Regions from separate parts of the Clostridium sp. CTA-5 genome, predicted to be linked through region 3. Evidence: a T-box and tRNA genes for the amino acid it is inferred to sense, from the RefSeq annotation. Region 3 holds a T-box; the other regions hold tRNA genes.

Region 1 (6,609 bases), on a different contig from region 3:
TATCTAAAACACTTAATTCATTTAACAAAGCTTTCATTTTTGTAGTATATAATTTAATTTCCTCATTCTTAATATATAATAATTTTTTTGATGTATTTATCAAATCTCTTAAATAGATAAGTCCTATAGCATTTATGGTGCTTTCTTCTTTATTATGTATATACATATTTATAAATATATCTACTAGTACAGCAATCATTAGTTTAGGTTCTTTAAATATAATAGCAGCTAATATTAATAGTATAGGTATAATACCTGCAATGCCATAAATCAAGGATTTTAACTTACTTACAGGAATTAAATCATTTATCATATCTAGTAATCTATTTTTACTATCATAAATCATATTATAAAATATTCTTCTTAAATTTACTGTTAAATCTAAATCTTTCTTAAATAAATCTATTAATTTTGATCTTTCTTTTAACTTTTCTTCATCCATTATTGGATTTCTAAGCATTTTATATAAAGCAGCTTCACCTTCTGTTGAATAAGTTCTATCTAATTCATAAAAGACATCATCCATCATCAAATCATCCCAAGTCTGATTATCAATAGTAAAATCATTTTTCTTACTTAGCTGAAATAATAAGTTTATTTGGTTAAAATTCCTTTTCCTATATTTTGTTGAATTAAGATCTTTTTTAATAAAGTCTTTGCTGACATCAAGAAACATAAAATCACTCTTTTCTATTTTAAATTACGTCTAGATTTAATAAGGCACAATGAAAAAATAAAAAGTCCATTTTCTATCCTATTTTCATGTGCCTAATATAATAAGCAATCATTCTAGAATTAAATAAAGAAACTTTATTTTAGTAAATATGCTTTTGGTATTATCTATCTATTATAATACTATTAGTATAGAAAGTATATTTTAGGAAGGAAAGTTATTGCAAAGTAGATTGGAGTAGATTATAAAGGTGGAGATTAATTTAAATAGGAAAAATTAAATATTAAAAATAAAGATATATTTGAAGTTTATGTTTAAATCTTAATATAAAGCTATGTTTTAAAAATATGTTGATATTATAGTATAAAACTCATGGACAAAGGAATTTACTTTAAGAACTCTAAAATAAAGCTTAGTCCAATTAATGCATGCTCCCAATCAAAGATTGATGACAAGCAATTAATTGTACAAATCTTCATTAAGAGTTCTAAAAAGCAAATTCCAATGCCAGTTCGTCCTTATACTATAATATTAACATTAACTTAAAACATAGCCTAAAATAATAAAACACCTATACATAAGTATAGGTGTTTTTATGGTTGCGGGGGCAGGACTTGAACCTACGACCTTCGGGTTATGAGCCCGACGAGCTACCAACTGCTCCACCCCGCGTTAATATTATAAGACATAGTTTTTAAATAACTCCTGTCTAGAGTTATACTATACCTTAATAAATACATAAAGTCAAGTAAGTATACTAATTAGTTTAAAAAAGATCCTGTTTTAGATTATATTTTAAATAATGAAAATTAGGCTTGGTAGATTGACTTGTTATTTTTTTTGATTATGCCTTAAATAAAATAATAAATGAATAGGTTTCTATATTATTTTTATTAATATGATTTATAAATAAATTTGTAATTTAAAAACAATTATACTTTTAATTTTAAAAATAATATATTAATTATAATATTCTGTCATAGTTTGCTATAAAGTTTCATAATTATATATATTACCCTAATATTATTTTATTTTAATAATTGTATATATTGTTAAAAATTTTTATTTATTAATTTTTTGATTAATATTTTGTGATTTATAACAAAAAAATAGTTATTAAATATATGGTTTTTGTATTTTATTAAGAAAATAGTAATTAAACAAAATATCTACAAAATATTACAATTTTAAGTATTTACTTCCAAAAATTATTAGGGTATGATAATTAACGATTTTAAATTTTAGGGGGTAATTACAATGAAAAGAAACAGAATATTATGTTGTATAACATCAGTCTTAATAGCTTGCAATATGTTTATTTCAACACAAGCTATTCCAGCAAATGCTAGTTGTGTTAATAAATCAACTACTGCTGCAGCTGTAAGTTATGAACTTAATGAAGATAAGTTAGAGGGATCGAATTTAGATGCTGAAGTATCTTTTTCACCGTTTGATAATCAAGTAGAAAAAGTACTTAAAGTTTTAGATGAAGCACAAGAAGAAGTAGTTATTGCACATTATAATATACGTTTAACACCAATATTATCTAAACTTGTTGAATTATCAAAAAGAGGAGTAAATGTTAAAGTTGTGGTGGACAAGGACAATGCAATTAAAGAATGGAATAAAGGGGATGACTATTTAGAAGAAAATGGTATAGAGGTTGTGAAATCTAAGCCAGAAAAGACAGTAGGAACTACAAATTATTCAATAATGCATTTAAAATCAGTTGTAATAGATAAAAAAACTGTTATGACTGGATCACTTAATTGGAATGCCACAGCTGCATATTGTAATGATGAAAATATGATTCTTATAAGAAATGAACAAGTAGCTAGAATTTATAGAAATCAAATTCTTCAATTATTTGAAAAAAAACCTTTTGAAATAGAAAAAGACCAGGATAGTGATGCGGTATCTATTCATTTTTCTCCAGAACAAGGTTTATCAAGGTATATTGAAAAACAAATAGGAAAAGCCAATAAATCTATTGAAGTTTCAATGTTTACATTTACTAATAAATACATAGGTAAGAGTTTATTAGATGCAGCTAAAAGGGGGGTAAAGGTAAAAGTAATAATGGAAAAGAAGCAATGCGATTTTTCTAAAATAGATGAAGAGTTAGAAAATCAACCTAATATAGAGCTATATAGAGTTGGTAATAAATTATCAAAATTCTCAGCTATGCATCAAAAATATTGTGTGATTGATGATAAAACAGTTATAACAGGATCTGCTAACTGGACAGCATCTGGTACAAAATTTAATGATGAAGATATTTTAATTTTAAATAATAGAGATATTGCAAAAAGATATCACCAAAACTTTTTAGATTTAGTACATGTATATAAAGGTATATCAAGCACTTTTGAAGGTGAAGAGATTAGAGAAAAGACACCTATATTATTTCATACAAATTGTTCATTAACACAGCCTGGAGATAAGGTTGTTGTTGTAGGAAATGTACCAGAGTTAGGAGAATGGAAGGTAGAAAGTGGATTAGAAATGTCAACATCTGATGATTTATTTCCAGATTGGTTTGTTAAAGCTGATATTAAACAAGGAAGTAAAATTGAATATAAATATGTAATAGTAAGAGCAAACGGTAATGAAGAATGGGAAAATGGGGCAAATCGTACTATAGATATTTCAGATACATCAAGAGCTTTTGAGGTTAGTGGAGAATATGGAGATACTTTAAATAATTGGCTACCATCACAAGAGTAAAAATATAAATAGTAACTTCATAGGAGGAATTTAAATTGAGTAAATTTAAAAGCATTAAAGTTTTAGTTTTAACAGTAATTTTTATAACATTTGTTAATTTAAATGGAGTAACATTTGCAAGTACAATTGATAAAATTGAAATAAATCAAGAAAATGTTATAGATATAACTGATATGTCAAATGAATCTGAAGTAAACGAAAAAAATGTAGAAGATAAAATTAAAGATGATAAATTAGATAATCAAAATACGGATAATATAATTAAAAACAATGATTTAAATAGTGAGAATAATGATTTAAACAAGGATAATAAATTAGATAAAATTGAAACAGAAAATAAAGAAAATTGTACTGTTACAACTGAAAAAGTTGAAAAAGATGAAGATAAGGCTATAGATATAACTGAAGATGCCAAAGAAAATGTTGAAGATATAGAAGAAAACAATGAAAATATAGAAGTCAAAAAAGAAGATTTTGCAACACCTATAGATTATGGCTTTTGGTTTGATAAGGATAATAAAAATAAAGATATAATTAGAGCTTATGTAGATTTAGGGGTAAATAACTATGAATATCACAAAAAAATGACTCTTAATATGCATATAGAAAGAGAAAATGGAGCTATTGAACATTATTTATATTACTTAAAATATAAAGGGAATATAGAAAATGGCAAAGAAAAGTGGGGAACTGATATAATAAATATTGATACTAACCCTAGTTGGAATGGTGAAATAAAAAATGTATATATTACATACAATATTTTAAAAGATATAAATAATGATGGAAAAAGAGAATTATGCCCATCAAAAAATAAATATCTTATTGCAACTTTAAAGGATTTAGATAAAACAAATTTAAAAAGCAATATAGGAATACCTAAAGTTGCAAAAGATAATGATTATATAAATCCTAATGAAGTGGTGGATACATCTTTAGCAAAAACTATATCTCATAAATTTAAAGATTCAATACCAAAAACAGATGTATATTTTGCACCTTATGGTAATCCAGAATGTAGAGTTATTAAAGAAATTGAAAAAGTAATAAAAAACAAGCAAGAAGATCCTGATGGATATCATTATATTCATGCTTCTTATTATGATATAAATGATTATAGAATTGTTGATAAACTGATAGAAGCTCATAATAAAGGTGTAGAAGTTTTAATACTAAGTGATTCTAGTCATATGTATGCATCAAAAACTTGGGAAACTGAATACAAAAAGATGCAACAAGCAGGAATTGAAGTTTTAGGAGTATGTAGAGAAGGATTTGCAGCTTCAAATCATACTAAAATTGCAATATATGATGGAGATGTGGTGTCAACTGGTTCTTATAATTGGGAGTATGGAGCTGCTGAGCAAAATTGTGAAAATGTATCTTTTTTCACTTCAAAAGAATTAGCTTCTGTTTACGAGCAAATTTTTCAAAGTGTTGCAGGTTTAGGAGAGATTACATATAAGAATAATGCAGCAAGTAAAATCAATGTATATTATTCTCAATATCATAATATTCCTAAAGCTATTTATAATGAAATTGAAAATGCAAAGGATGAAGTAGTCATATCAATGTTTACATTACGTCATTTAAATTTTAATGATAATGGTGTAGAAAAGGACATGCTTGATGCATTAATAAGAGCTCAAAAAAGAGGTGTAAAAGTTAGATTAGTTTTAGAAAGTAATATTGCAGATGAAGGGGAATATTATGGAAAGACAACTCCAAATGATTTAACAGATGAATGGCTTTCAGAGAATGGAATAGATGTGGTTAAAGTTCATACTAATTATCACGGAAATAAATATTCTACTATGCATCATAAATTTGCTGTAATAGATAGAAAAACTGTCCTTACAGGTTCTGCAAATTGGTTTTCAGCTACAGTTGTTTCAGATGATGATCTTATTGTTATAAGAGATAAAGACGTTGCAAAAAAGTATTTTGGTGAATTTGTTAATTTGAGAAGTCATTATGATCCTAAATTTGATGCAGAAGAATTCCCACAAACTAAATTAAGTTTTTCTATATTTAATGATAATACAAAATTTGGAGAAAAAGTATATGTAGTAGGCAATATTCCTGAACTGGGAAATTGGGATATAAATAATGCACCTGAATTAAGTGGTGAGAGTTGGCCAATTTGGAAATCAACAAATAGTATAATTCTTCCTTTAGGAATGAATTTTGAATATAAATATGTTGTTAAAACATCAAATGGTTTAGTTTATGAATCAGGTGAAAATAGACAACATATTGTAAATCCTGTTGATTCTACGGACAATATAGAAGAGAGTTTTAATAAAAAATAGGGCTAAAACATACTGCTAATATGTTTTAAACACCCTATAATATAGAATCTAAGTTGCTTAGGCAACTGTTATTACTAGATTAAAAAAGTAGCTTCCTTTACGATCATGGGGCTACTTTTTTGATATTTTATCTATAAGTAACACTATAAGTGATAGTCTAAATCTATGATTTGGTTATTAGAACTTACACACAGTGAAAATGTTAAAAGTGCTAGTAAAAATAATTATGCCTAAAATAGTAACATTGCTTAAAAATTTAATTATATAATTCAACATTAAAGCTTTCTAATATTTTCACTACATTTCTATCTGGAATTTTATCTGTAACTATTCCATTAATGTCATTTAAATTTGAAAAAGTATATATACCATGAGAATAAAATTTTTCATTTTCTATTAATATGTAAGAATTATTACTTGAATTAATTATTTCTTGTTTTGTATTTCCTTCTTCTAAATCAAAATTATAAATATCTCCATTTTCTAAATTTATGCCTGAACTTCCAATAAAGGCTTTATCAAATCTATATTTTTTTAATGTATTAATAGTTTCTGCACCAACTGTTCCGCCTAATTCTTTATTGTAAATTCCACCAATAACAATTAGTTTACAGTTAGAATTATTTTTAAATAATTCAGGTATAGATGACATATTTGTTATTAAGGTTATTTTTTTATCACTATTTGCAATTAATTCTGCTAATAAAAAGTTTACACTAGAGATATCTAAAAATAATGTATCAGAATCTTTTATTATATTAAATGCTTTTTTTGAAATTACGTGTTTATTTTCAACATTTTTATGCATTCTAGTATCAATATTTAAAGTTTTTTTAATTTCATTATTTGCTATAGCACCACCATAAGTTCTTGTTAGCTTACCTAGACTTTCTAATC
Region 2 (6,609 bases), on a different contig from region 3:
AAGTATTCTGCTATCCATTCAACAAAATTATCTAAATTGTTACTGCTTATTTGCACTCCCTTTGGCTTTCCTGTGCTACCAGAAGTGAATAAAATATATGCATTTTCATCTTCTTTAACCCAATTATTTCTATCAACTTTTATATTAGTATACTCACGTACTATTTCTTGAATTTTCTCTTCATTTAAAACTCTTATATTATCAAATTCATTTCCTGCACTAAAATCTATAAGTATTTTAGGCTTGACTTCACTGATAATTGCATCTACTCTTTCTTTAGGATAACTTATATCTATTGGTATATAAGCTCGTCCGGACTTTAGTGCTGCCATCATAACTGACATCATTAAATTTTCTTTATTTCCATAAATAATAATAGGTGTTCTATCATCACCTAATTCCTTTAATAAAAATCCCGCCACACACTCAGATACATTATCTAATTCTCTATATGTCATAGATACACCATCACAAGTTAATGCAATTCTATCACTCTCTGAATATTTCTTTATTCCATCTAAAATCTTCATTTTTAAAATTCCCCCTTTAGAATTGATTATATATAAATGGTATTTCATTAAATGGTTCAAATGCTAATATAAAAATAGCTAAAACTACTACAATGGAACTTATTATTGCAAAACTCAAATATTTATCAGTTTTTAAAACGCTTATAAAGTTCTTCATCTACTTTAAGCCATCCTTTCCATCCTAAATGCATTACATCACACATAAAATAAGGTGTATATTCTTCATCTTCTAAATTTAAAACATCAAATCCTCTATCTTCAGCTATTTTCTGAACCCTAGCATAAAAATTATGCCTTGTTTCTTTTGTTAATCCAGTATGATCATACCATAATCCATTAGTTGGCATTAAAATTATGTATGGTTTTACTCCTAAATCAACGCAAGTATCTAGATATAGTTCATAATCTTTAAATTCCTGTGATATCATTAAATCTATTCCTTTATTTGAATCTTTCTGTGCACCTACATTAGACTTTAAATTCTTATCATAGTAACTATCATATACCATAAAATCATTATTAGTTACTTGAGATTTTCCATCTTCTTCAGCCTTTTTATATTCATCTTCCCAGTTAACTGCTTCACTTTGAATCTCCTTTTTCTCAGGTAGCTTTTTCAATTTCTTATATAATAATCCTTTATCCTTAAGTTCAATAACCTTTTCTCTAGCAATAAAGTACGGTTTAAATATTATATTAGCTATTTTATATCTAGTACTATTATTAACATAACTCTTTGCATAAATTCTCTCAGGCAAAAATTGAGTACTTCCTAATAATAAATTACTTACTCTACTAGCATATTCAAATTTATGTTCTTGACTTATTTTTTCATTTTCTAAAAACTTATAAAACTGTACTGGTGAAAAATTGGCTTGAAAAGCATTGGTATCAATTCCATCTTGATTTAAAAACCATTGAAGTGAAAGTACTAATGCAAGTTTTTTTTCTTTCATATCTCCATTTTGGCTTCCTAATATAGATACCTGATGTAAATTTTGAGAATAGGCTCTTCCGTTTGTAACAATTGTATCTAATCCTTCAATTGGGAAAAATTTTGTAGGTAATTGTGAAACTGGAGATGCTAATTCAGATGATCCTTGTAATACTAACTTATTATTTTGGTTAATATATTCATTATATACTACCCCTTTATCCTTATATATACTTCCATATTCTGTATTTATCTCGGTTAAATCTTTATTTGTTAACATTTTGTTTATTTCTTTATCTAAAAATGTATTTAAAGAAATAAATGTTATACATGCTATAATTATAGGAAATATTATACAGATAATCTTTTTTATCATTTTTATCCTCCTATGTTTTTTTATTTCTAGTTAATTTTATAATAAATTTTCTTATGATTCAATATAAACTTGGGTGATTATAATCAACTCATTCTTACAAAAAACGCACATTTATCAAATATAAATGTACGTTTTTAATATTTCACCTAATTTCTAATATATACTACTTATTAAATAATTTTTCAAGTTCTTTACTTTGATATTGTATCGTTTCTACACTATTTTGTATGTTATTAATTTGTTCATCCTGCTCTTGTTGTAATGTAGTTACTTCTTCTGCATTTGCAACATACTCCTCGGTAAGCGCAGTTGTACTTTCCACATTAGCCTGTACATTTTCTACTAATGAATCTATTTTCTCTACTAATTCATATTCTTTATAAATATGATCCTTTATATTTTCAAATAATTGTTGCATATTCTTAAAACTAATAAGGGTAGCATCTATAATATTTTGTCCTTCTTCAGCTGCCTTATCACCATTGTCAACTGATTCCGTTACTTTGTTAATTCTATTTTGTACTTGTAAAATTAATGATTCTATTTTATCTGTAGTATCTTTTGTTTGTTCTGATAACAACCTAACTTCTTCAGCAACTACTGCAAATCCTTTTCCTGCTTCTCCTGCTCTTGCTGCTTCTATAGATGCATTTAATGCTAACAAATTTGTTTGTTCTGAAATTTCTTTAATCCCTCTTAAGACATCTATTACTTGCTTCATATTCTCATTAAATTCTTTTACAGTTACATTAGTTTCCTTAACTGCACTTCTTATTATGTTAATATGATTACTAACTTTATTTATTTCTTTTAAATTCATATCTGTACTTAAATTTAAATCTTTAGATAAATTTTCAATGGAATTAGATATTTTTCTTGTTGAACTAACTTCTTCTTTTATATTATTTACTGAACTTGTAATATCAGTCATATTATTAACTTGTATTTCTATTCCATTATTTATTTCTTCCATGGCCTTAGTTATACTTTGAGATTGATGTCTTGTATTTAAAGTTGCATTATTTAAAATAGAAATCCCTTCATTAATTACACTATTTGTATTTTGTATAGTTAGCATAGTATCTTGTATTTCTTGATTAGCTTTAATTGAATTATTTAAAGCTTCCTTACTCCACTTTACCATAAAATACAAAATCACTTCAGATATTATTAAAGCTGTACATTGTGTGACAAATATATTTATACCTTGACCCTCTCCTAATAAATTAAACCCTACTATAAATTGTACAAAAAATATAATTACATCAATTATAATTGAATATCTTATCAATAATTTTTCATCAAAGTACAAGGCACTCATTACTACTGTTGATAAAAACAAAATTAATGCATAACTTACTCCACCTACTCTTATTGAAAATAACATTTCCGCTAACATTGTAGTTAGTGGTATTCCTATACCACATACAACCAAATTATTAGACTTTAAATTTAGAATATAAGTTATTACCATTACTAATGTACAACTAATTAATGCTGTCATCCCTCTTTTAAGACCATATAAAATAAACGATTGCAATGCCAGCATAGTGCATAGTACTAATAGTATTCTTAAATTAAGTTTATTAGCCCTTTCTAATGAAGTAGTTGTCTTACTCATTGTCTTCTCCCCTTTTAATTTTAAGTCTATTTTTTTATTAATTATATCATGTATCTACAAAAAACTTATTACTATTTCTTGATAAATAAATTTTATTATAGTAAGCATACAAATTTATTCCTTAAATACTAAAGTTTACTTTATTATGGTTGACTTATGTAATGAAGTGAAGTATACTATATACATAGCAAAGTTAATATCGCGGGGTGGAGCAGCTGGTAGCTCGTCGGGCTCATAACCCGAAGGTCGTAGGTTCAAGTCCTGCCTCCGCAACCATAAAAAAGACACACTATAATTTTAGTGTGTCTTTTTAGTTTATAATTTATTTTATAAAAAAACTATACTATTCTTTTATTGCACTAATATTTTTTAACCTATTATTTGCTAAGTTTACATTGTATTTTCTTTTTAGCTTCTAAACTATTATTGATTTCTTTTGATAATATATTTTTCTTTTTATTCTCATATAATGATTCTTGTAATTCTGCAATAAAATAAAAAATTATCATACCTATAAGCGACAATCCAGCTATAATCAAAACAATAACTATAGTATCTATTGAGGAAGTTAGTTTACTGATAATCATACATTTTTCCTCCTTATAAATTACTTATATATAGCTTTAATAGTTAATTCGTATTAAAATTCAAAGATATATATTATTATATGTTTTTACTGCACTGCTTTTTCTATAATAATTAAATTTATTTTTTATAATTAAATCAAAGATATAATATTTGCAAAATGTTATTGACAAAATATGTGTATTATTATATTATTGTATTAAGCAATTAATACAACAGTACAATAGTACAAAGGAGATGAAACTATGATATGGGAATTCAAGGATGAACGTCCAATATATATACAGTTAGTAGAACAAATACAACTTAGAATAGTATCTGGTGTGTATGGCATAGGCGAAAAACTTCCATCTGTAAGGGATTTAGCAAGCGAAGCGTCAGTAAATCCAAATACAATGCAAAAAGCACTTACAGAATTAGAACGGAAGGGTCTGGTATTTAGTCAAAGAACAAGTGGTAGATTTATTACGGAGGATGGGGAAATGATAAAAAAAATGAGAGATGATATAGCTAAAGAACAAATTCAAGATTTCTTTGAAAATATGAAAAAAATTGGTTATACCCCTAAAGAAACAATCGAAATCGTCGAACAAATAGTAAAGGAGATGAAATAATGGATAATCCTATATTAGAATGTAAAAACTTAGTTAAACATTATGGTGGAAAAGAAGCTTTAAAAGGAATAGACTTAAAAATAAATAGAGGTAGAATTGTAGGACTTCTTGGACCAAACGGTAGTGGTAAAAGTACATTAATTAAACTTGCAAATTCACTATTAACACCAACAAGCGGTGAAATATTAATTGCTGGAAATAAACCTGGAGTTGAAACTAAGAAGATAGTTTCTTATTTACCTGAAAGAACTTATTTAAATGATTGGATGAAGGTTTCTGATATCATAAACTTCTTTAGCGATTTTTATGATGATTTTAATTCTGAAAAAGCTTATGACATGTTACAAAAGTTAAATATAAATCCTAAGGATAAACTAAAAACTATGTCAAAAGGAACTAAAGAAAAAGTTCAACTTATTTTAGTAATGAGTAGAGAGGCTGAACTTTATTTCTTAGATGAACCAATAGCCGGAGTTGACCCTGCTGCTAGGGATTATATTTTAAATACAATAATTAATAATTATAATGAAAATGCTACAGTTATAATATCTACACATTTAATATCAGATATTGAGCAAGTACTTGATGATGTAATATTTATCTCTTATGGGGAAATATTCTTAACAAAAAGTGTTGACGAAATAAGAGAAGAGCACGGAAAAACTGTTGATGCTCTATTTAGGGAGGTATTTAAATGTTAGGAAAATTAATGAAATATGAAATAAAAGCAACTGGAAGAATTCTTTTACCACTATATGGAGTTCTTTTAGCATTTACATTAATTAATAAACTATTTATAAGGAATAATTGGAATACCTTAGATACTAGTACTTTAGGTGGAATTCCTGCTGTTCTTAGTATATTTGCTTATGGTGTTACTATGGCTGCAATTTTTATAGTAACTTTCTTTATAATAATACAACGCTTTTATAAAAATCTTCTTGGAGATGAAGGTTATTTAATGCATACACTTCCTGTAAGTACATGGAAGAATATTTCAAGTAAACTTTTAATAGGAGTTTTTTGGACTGTAATAAGTGGTATTGTAGCTATACTTTCTATATTTATTTTAGCATTTAGTTTTAGTAATTTTGATTTTAATTTCTTTAATGAACTTGGTAAAGTATTTTCTGAAATATACAAAGAAGTAGGAATAAGTGGATTCATGCTATTTTTAGAATTTATATTAGCTGTATTTATACAAATGGCAATGGGTATAATTATGATTTATGCTTCTATTTCAATAGGTCATTTATTTAATAAAAGAAAACTTCTTTCTTCATTTGGTGCTTTTATTGTATTAAATATTATTATGAACACAATTACTTCTGTTCTTGGAATAACTTTCTCTGGAAAATTAGAAATATATGCAAATACTATAAATCAAAATTCATTAGGATTATTTCATGGAATTGTTTGGGGTGCTATTGCAGTTAACTTAATTTTCTTTATCTGCTATTTCTTCATAACTAATTATATTGTAAAGAATAAATTAAATTTAGAGTAATATAAATATTATATAAAAGCCTAACCTAAATTAATCACTTGATAATTTAAGGTTAGGCTTAAATTTATTCAGTTATAGATGGTAAAGAACTTAAGTTATTAGATTCATTTTGGTCTGGTAAACTCCTTAAATATTCCTCGCCTTTTTTAGATACTCCAACAGCTACTCCAGATATATTACCTTCTTTAGCCATTCTTACTCCATCTTCTTTAGATATTCTTTCACCATTTGAAAGTTCATATCCAGTCACTTCTCCAGAGTGCTTTATTAGAGCTGCTATTGACTGTGCATTACTATTAGGTGTAGGTACTTCTTTATTAATGTTAATTGGTAATCCACCTAACATTCCATTTTTATTGTCCATAAAATCACACCTCCTATAACATTATGGTGTTATTTTATCCTAATAATATACTTTAATTCATAAGTAGATTTATTTTTA
Region 3 (6,609 bases):
ATTTTCTCTACCTTAAAAATATACTTTTTTATTTAAATCTATTTATTATTTACTATATAATTGTTAAATTTAAAAACAATTTAAATTTGACACATATTTGACATATTACACTGGTAATATTTAAGTTGTAAAGTAGTTAAAGCATTATTATTTACCCCTTTTAACCATTAATTTATTAATGGTTTTTGGAACATCTCACCCCCTAAATGAGATGTTCCAGTTATTTTTTAATTTTGTAATCTCTTCGGAGATATTTTTTTTATCTATTTTTTCAAATAAAATCCCAATTTCACCTATATTCATTTTTCTTACTTCTATAGGCATCCATGTAGAATTCTTTATTCCTAAGAAACCTCTTATTTTTTGTGATGAAAATGGCATAAATGGTTCCATTAAATTAGATAAATTTGCAATTATTTGTACACAATTATAAATTACCTGTTCACATCTTTTTTTATTATCATGTATGTTTATCCAAGGCTTTTCATCATCAAAATATTTATTGGTTGTTTTAACTAAGCTTAAAACATCCTTTAAAGCCTCTTTAAATCGTCCCTCTTCTATTTTATCTCCAACTTTACAATATATATTAAATAAGTTCTCTTTTAAATCTTTATCTATTCTACAATCAGGTATTTTTCCATCAAAGTTCTTATTTAAAAACATTAAAACTCTACTTACTAAATTTCCAAATAATCCTACCAAATCGTTATTATTTGTTTTTATAAAGTCTTTCCACATAAACTCAGAATCTTTAGTTTCTGGTCCGTTTAATATTAAATAATATCTAATTAAATCAGGATTATATTTTTCTAACATTTCATCAGGCCAAATTGCCCAATTTTTTATAGTTGAAAATTTCTTCCCTTCTAGCGTTAAATATTCACTTGAAATTTCTCTCATATTAGGATTCTTTATCCCTAATCCTGCCAAAATAGCTGGAAATATTATTGTATGAAACGGTATATTATCTTTTCCATGTACAAAATATACTCTGCTATCTTCTCCAGACCAATATTCTCTATAATCTTCTTCTCTTTCATCTATACATTTCATACTTGCAGTCAAATATCCCATTAAAGCTTCTATCCAAACATAAATTTTCTTATCCTTATATCCTTCTAATGGGACATCAATTCCCCAATTAAAATCTTTAGTTACTGCACGGTCTCTAAGACCTTCATCTAAATATCTCTTTGCAATTTTTTGTGCATTTTCTCTCCAACCATTCTGTCTTATATAAACTCTTTTTACATATTTTTCTAGTTTGGATAACGCAAAAAATAAATGTTTGGTTTCTTTTATTATTGGTTCAGATTTACAAAAAGTACATTGTTTATTTAATAAATTTTCACTTTCTAATATTTCTGAACACTCATCACATTGATCTCCAATTGCATGAGAACCACAATAGGGACAAATCCCTTCTATATATCTATCAGAAAGATATTCTTCACAAGTTTCACAATATATTTGCTCAATATTTTTCTCATAGATATACCCCTTATTATATAAATTTAGTATAAATTCTTTTACCTTGTTTGAATGATATTCTGTATGAGTTTTTGTAAAGATATCAAAAGAAAATCCTAAATCTTTAAAACACTTTTGAATCTTCTCATGATATTTCTCTTCTACTTTTTCTGGAGTAAGCCCTTCCTCTTTAGCTTTAATAGTTACTTGAGTTCCATGAGAGTCACTTCCAGATACAAAAACCACATCATCTCCCATTAATCTGTGATACCTAGCTAATATATCGCCTGGTAATAATACAGCTATTCTTCCTAAATGAAGCTCTCCATTAGGATAAGGCCAAGCATTTCCAATTATTATATTCATACTTTTCACTCCTTCAAAAGTTTTTATAAAAGCAATCTTTTATAAATTTAAAAAGATTGCTTTTAATTAAAAATTATCTAACTATATTTCCACTTAAAATTTCACCTGGATCTACAACTTTTAATTCACTATCATCATCAGATGCTGAACATAAAATCATACCTTGTGATAATTCTCCTCTAAGCTTTACCGGTTTTAAATTAGCCACTAAAACTACATTTTTTCCTACTAATTCTTCAGGCTTATAATATTTAGCTATTCCAGAAACCACTTGTCTTTCTTCTCCAGCTAAATCTACCTTTAATTTAAGTAATTTTTTAGCTCCTTTTATTGGTTCACAAGCTAACACTTTAACTACTCTTAAGTCGATTTTTTCAAAATCATCTATTGTTATTTCTTCTTTTATAGGAGTTATTTCTCTTTTAGCTGGTGCTTGTGCTGCCTTTAAAGCTTCTAACTCTTCAAGTTTCTTTTCTACATCTATTCTTGGGAATAAATTTTCACCCTTAACTACCTTAGTTCCAGCTTTTGTTCCGTTAAATGCTTTTAATGATTCCCATGATATTTCATTAGTATTGATTTGTTCATTAATTTTCTTAGCTGTATCTGGTAAGAATGATGAAATCATAACTGAAGCAAATCTTAAACTTTCAATTAAGTTATATAATACTGTTCCTAATCTAGCTTTCTTACTTTCATCTTTAGCTAAAATCCAAGGAGTTGTTTCATCTATATACTTATTAGCTCTACCTATTAATTCAAATACATGTTCTAATGCTAAAGGGATATTTAATTCATCAATAGCTTCCTCAACTTTTTTAGGAGTAGCTAATGCTAAATTTATTAATTCCTCATCAAATTCACCTTTTTCAGCTTGTGGTTGAATTTCCCCTTCAAAGTATTTTTCTATCATTGCGACACTTCTTGATAAAAGATTACCTAAATCGTTACAAAGATCTGAATTTATCTTTTTTATGAATATTTCATTATTAAATAGACCATCTGCTCCAAACGGAATTTCTCTTAATAAGTAGTATCTTACGGGATCTACACCAAATTCGTTAACTAAAACAACTGGATCTACAACATTTCCTTTAGATTTTGACATTTTTCCACCATCAACAAGTAACCATCCATGACCAAATACTTGCTTTGGAAGTGGTAAATCTAAAGCCATTAACATTATTGGCCAATATATTGTATGGAATCTTAGGATATCTTTTCCTATTAAATGTACATCTGCTGGCCAGAATTTATTATATAATTCTTTGTTATCTTGACCATATCCAAGTGCGGTAATATAGTTTGATAATGCATCTATCCATACATAAACAACATGTTTTTCATCAAAAGTTACTGGAACTCCCCAATCAAAACTAGTTCTTGAAACGCATAAATCTTGAAGACCTGGTTTTAAGAAATTATTTAACATCTCATTCTTTCTTGATTCAGGTTGAATGAAATTTGGATTTTCTTCTATATATTTGATTAATCTATCAGCATATTTACTCATCTTAAAGAAATAAGCTTCTTCTTTTGATTTTTCAACTGGTCTTCCACAATCAGGACAGTTTCCATCTACTAATTGAGTATCTGTCCAGAATGATTCACATGGAGTACAGTACCAGCCTTCATAAGAACTCTTATAAATATCTCCTTGATCATATAATTTTTTAAATATATCTTGAACTGCTTTTACATGGTAATCATCTGTAGTTCTTATAAATTTATCATAACTTACATTCATCATCTTCCAAAGATCTTTAATACCAGCTACAATTTCATCTACATGTTCTATTGGAGTAATTCCTTTTTCTTCTGCTATTCTTTGGATTTTTTGACCGTGTTCATCTGTACCTGTTAAGAACATTACATCATATCCTGTTAATCTTTTAAATCTTGCTAAAGCATCAGCAGCTACTGTAGTATAAGTGTTACCTATATGAAGTTTTGTTGATGGGTAATAAATTGGTGTAGTTATATAATATGTTTTTTTACATTCTTTACACATTTTTAAATATTCCTCCTTATTTTAAACAGTAATCTTAAATACTATTTCTTTACCTCTTAATATTTATTAAATAAATCCTATATTTTTTAGAATTTATAATTTAACTAAAAAAGTCTCCATATAGGTATATTTAACCTATATAGAGACGTATATACGTGTTACCACTCTACTTCCTATTCATTTTACAATAAATAACTCACTAGGTGACCATCATCACCATGCACTATAACGGGTGCTTCCGTAAATCCTTAACAAATATTGCTCGGGAAATATGCTCCAAGTCCATCTTCATGAAAATTTCCTTTACTAATTTTCACCAAACATTAGCTCTCTTTAAAAATTCCTTTTCATTACTCTTCTCTTCATAGCATTTATACACTTATTATAATAGAATAAATACATTTTCATGTCAAATAATTTAATATAAAAAGAAGATTGAATAACAACCTTCTTTTTATATTAAATATTAAGAAATTTTATTTAAAGACATAGGCTTAAGAACATCTTTTATTTCTGCTAAAGATTTATTCATACTAGATTCTACTGCTGCTGTAATTGCTCCTTCTACTAAAGGTGCATCTACGATTTCCACTTTTTCTCTAATATTATCATCTAAAAATTCTATAGCCATTTCTGTATTCATAAATGCACTCCCTAAATCAAATAATACAAGTACACCACTCTCACTATAAACTTCTTCTATTGAACTAGTTATTTTAGAAATATCTGTACCTATTCTTCCATCACTTGTTCCACCTGCATCTACAATTGAAACTTCTGGTGCCATTTGAAGCGCAACTTCTTTAACACCTTTAGCTATAAAATTACTATGTGATACTATTACTATACCAACCATAATTAATTCTCCTCTTTAGTCAAATTTTCTATTATAGTATTTAAAATCAAGTACATTGAAGTAGCTCCTGCATCAATATGTCCTATACTTCTTTCTCCAACATAACTTGCTCTTCCCTTAGTTGCAATTATATCTTTTGTATGTTCCATACCTCTTTTAGCTGCTTCTTTTATTTCAAGTAAGACTTCTTTAGCAGATTTATTTTCTTTAATAGACTTTTTAGCGGCTTCTATTGATGGTGATAAAGTATCAATCATTGTTTTTTCACCCTCTTGACCTTTACCTCTCATTTTTATTCCACCTAAAGCTTCTTCTAAAACTTTAACAAAATCATTTATATCCATTTCACTTTTTTTATTAACTACCATAGCTGCTTTCATAAAAGCAGTTCCATATAAAGGACCTGATGCTCCTCCTACATTAGAAACTAAAGCCATACCTGCGTTTTTAAATATATTTCCTAGGTCATCATCTGGTAAACCTTTTACCTTTTCAACAAGTGCTTTAAATCCCTTACTCATATTTAAGCCATGATCTCCATCTCCTATTGCTGCATCTAATTCACTTAAATATAATTTATTTTCTTCTATAACTTTTTCTATCTCTACTAGAATATCTTTTACTTCTTTTACTGTTACCATAATTAACCCTCCTCTAATATGATGCTATTATATAACCTTAAGTCCTGGAGTATCAGCTTTTGCATCAAGTAATCCTTTAAGCTCATTATCGAGTTTTAATATTGAAATAGAACATCCTGCCATTTCTAATGAAGTCATAAATTCACCAACAAAAGTTTTATGTGTACTTATGCCTTTATCTTTTAATATTTCATTTACCTTTTTATTTATAATATATAACTCCATATATGGTGTTGATCCCAGACCGTTTATCATTACAGCTACCTCATCACCTTTAGTTATACTAATATCATCTAAAATTTTACTTAATAAATGTTCTGCAACTCCATCAGCAGTAGAGATTTTTTCTCTGTGAGTTCCAGGTTCCCCATGTATACCCATTCCTATTTCTATTTCATCTTCACCTAATGAAAAGTTAGCTTTTCCTGCTGCTGGTACTATACAAGATGATAAAGACATTCCCATACTTCTAACATTATTTATTACTTTTTCAGCAACAGCCTTTACTTCTTCTAAATTTCCACCAGATTCAGCTTTTGCTCCAGCTATTTTATGAACGAATACAGTTCCAGCAATTCCTCTTCTTCCTGCTGTATATAAACTATTTTCTACAGCTACATCATCATTTACAATTACTTGTTCTACATTTATCCCTTCCATTTCTGCCATTTCTTTTGCCATTTCAAAATTCATGACATCTCCGGTATAATTTTTTATAACAAGAAGAACTCCATTTCCATTATCTGTAGCTTTAATTGCTTCATATACTTGATCAGGAGTAGGTGATGTAAAAACTTCTCCACATACTGCACCATCTAACATTCCGAAGCCAACATATCCTCCATGTGCTGGTTCATGTCCACTTCCACCACCGCTGACTAATGCTACTTTTCCTTCAGATTTTTTACTTCTTACCAAAACATTAGCATTTTCTAATTTCTTCAAATACTCTGGGTGTGCTGCCACAATTCCTTCTAACATATCTGATAAAACATTGTTTGGATTATTTATTAACTTCTTCATTATTAAGCACCTCCTAAATAATATAGTTTTAGGCCTTGTTAGACTTTGCTCTAACAAGACCTGTTATTTAATTTATTTTTATATTAATTTTTTATACTATACAATTGCTTGATATAAGAATGCACCTATTAAACCACCAACAATCGGAGCTACAACTGGGATCCAAGAATATCCCCAATCTGAACCTCCCTTTCCTGGTATAGGTAAAATAGCATGTGCTATTCTTGGTGATAAGTCTC

What was found. The T-box of region 3 lies ahead of metG (methionine--tRNA ligase). A T-box ahead of a tRNA ligase gene usually reads a tRNA of that ligase, here a tRNA-Met.
Region 1: it has a tRNA-Met gene. The T-box ahead of metG (methionine--tRNA ligase) is inferred to sense a tRNA for this amino acid. The anticodon was not compared.
Region 2: it has a tRNA-Met gene. The T-box ahead of metG (methionine--tRNA ligase) is inferred to sense a tRNA for this amino acid. The anticodon was not compared.

The regions. Positions count from the first base shown of each region.
Region 1 is NZ_BAAAAT010000002.1:316,031-322,639, reverse strand. It holds gene ACYUET_RS06655 (MutS-related protein) at 1-676, opposite strand, end outside; tRNA gene ACYUET_RS06650 (tRNA-Met) at 1,270-1,345, opposite strand; gene ACYUET_RS06645 (phospholipase D-like domain-containing protein) at 1,931-3,400, shown strand; gene ACYUET_RS06640 (phospholipase D-like domain-containing protein) at 3,436-5,712, shown strand; gene ACYUET_RS06635 (DeoR/GlpR family DNA-binding transcription regulator) at 5,969-6,609, opposite strand, start outside.
Region 2 is NZ_BAAAAT010000003.1:172,614-179,222, reverse strand. It holds gene dltA (D-alanine--poly(phosphoribitol) ligase subunit DltA) at 1-530, opposite strand, end outside; gene ACYUET_RS08865 (hypothetical protein) at 547-687, opposite strand; gene dltD (D-alanyl-lipoteichoic acid biosynthesis protein DltD) at 656-1,840, opposite strand; gene ACYUET_RS08855 (methyl-accepting chemotaxis protein) at 2,004-3,461, opposite strand; tRNA gene ACYUET_RS08850 (tRNA-Met) at 3,662-3,737, shown strand; gene ACYUET_RS08845 (hypothetical protein) at 3,839-4,048, opposite strand; gene ACYUET_RS08840 (GntR family transcriptional regulator) at 4,292-4,660, shown strand; gene ACYUET_RS08835 (ABC transporter ATP-binding protein) at 4,660-5,361, shown strand; gene ACYUET_RS08830 (ABC transporter permease) at 5,355-6,167, shown strand; gene ACYUET_RS08825 (DUF3892 domain-containing protein) at 6,232-6,531, opposite strand.
Region 3 is NZ_BAAAAT010000008.1:91,712-98,320, reverse strand. It holds gene metG (methionine--tRNA ligase) at 196-1,839, opposite strand; gene metG (methionine--tRNA ligase) at 1,913-3,850, opposite strand; T-box leader at 3,989-4,225, opposite strand; gene dhaM (dihydroxyacetone kinase phosphoryl donor subunit DhaM) at 4,317-4,706, opposite strand; gene dhaL (dihydroxyacetone kinase subunit DhaL) at 4,709-5,347, opposite strand; gene dhaK (dihydroxyacetone kinase subunit DhaK) at 5,375-6,370, opposite strand; gene ACYUET_RS14365 (MIP/aquaporin family protein) at 6,467-6,609, opposite strand, start outside.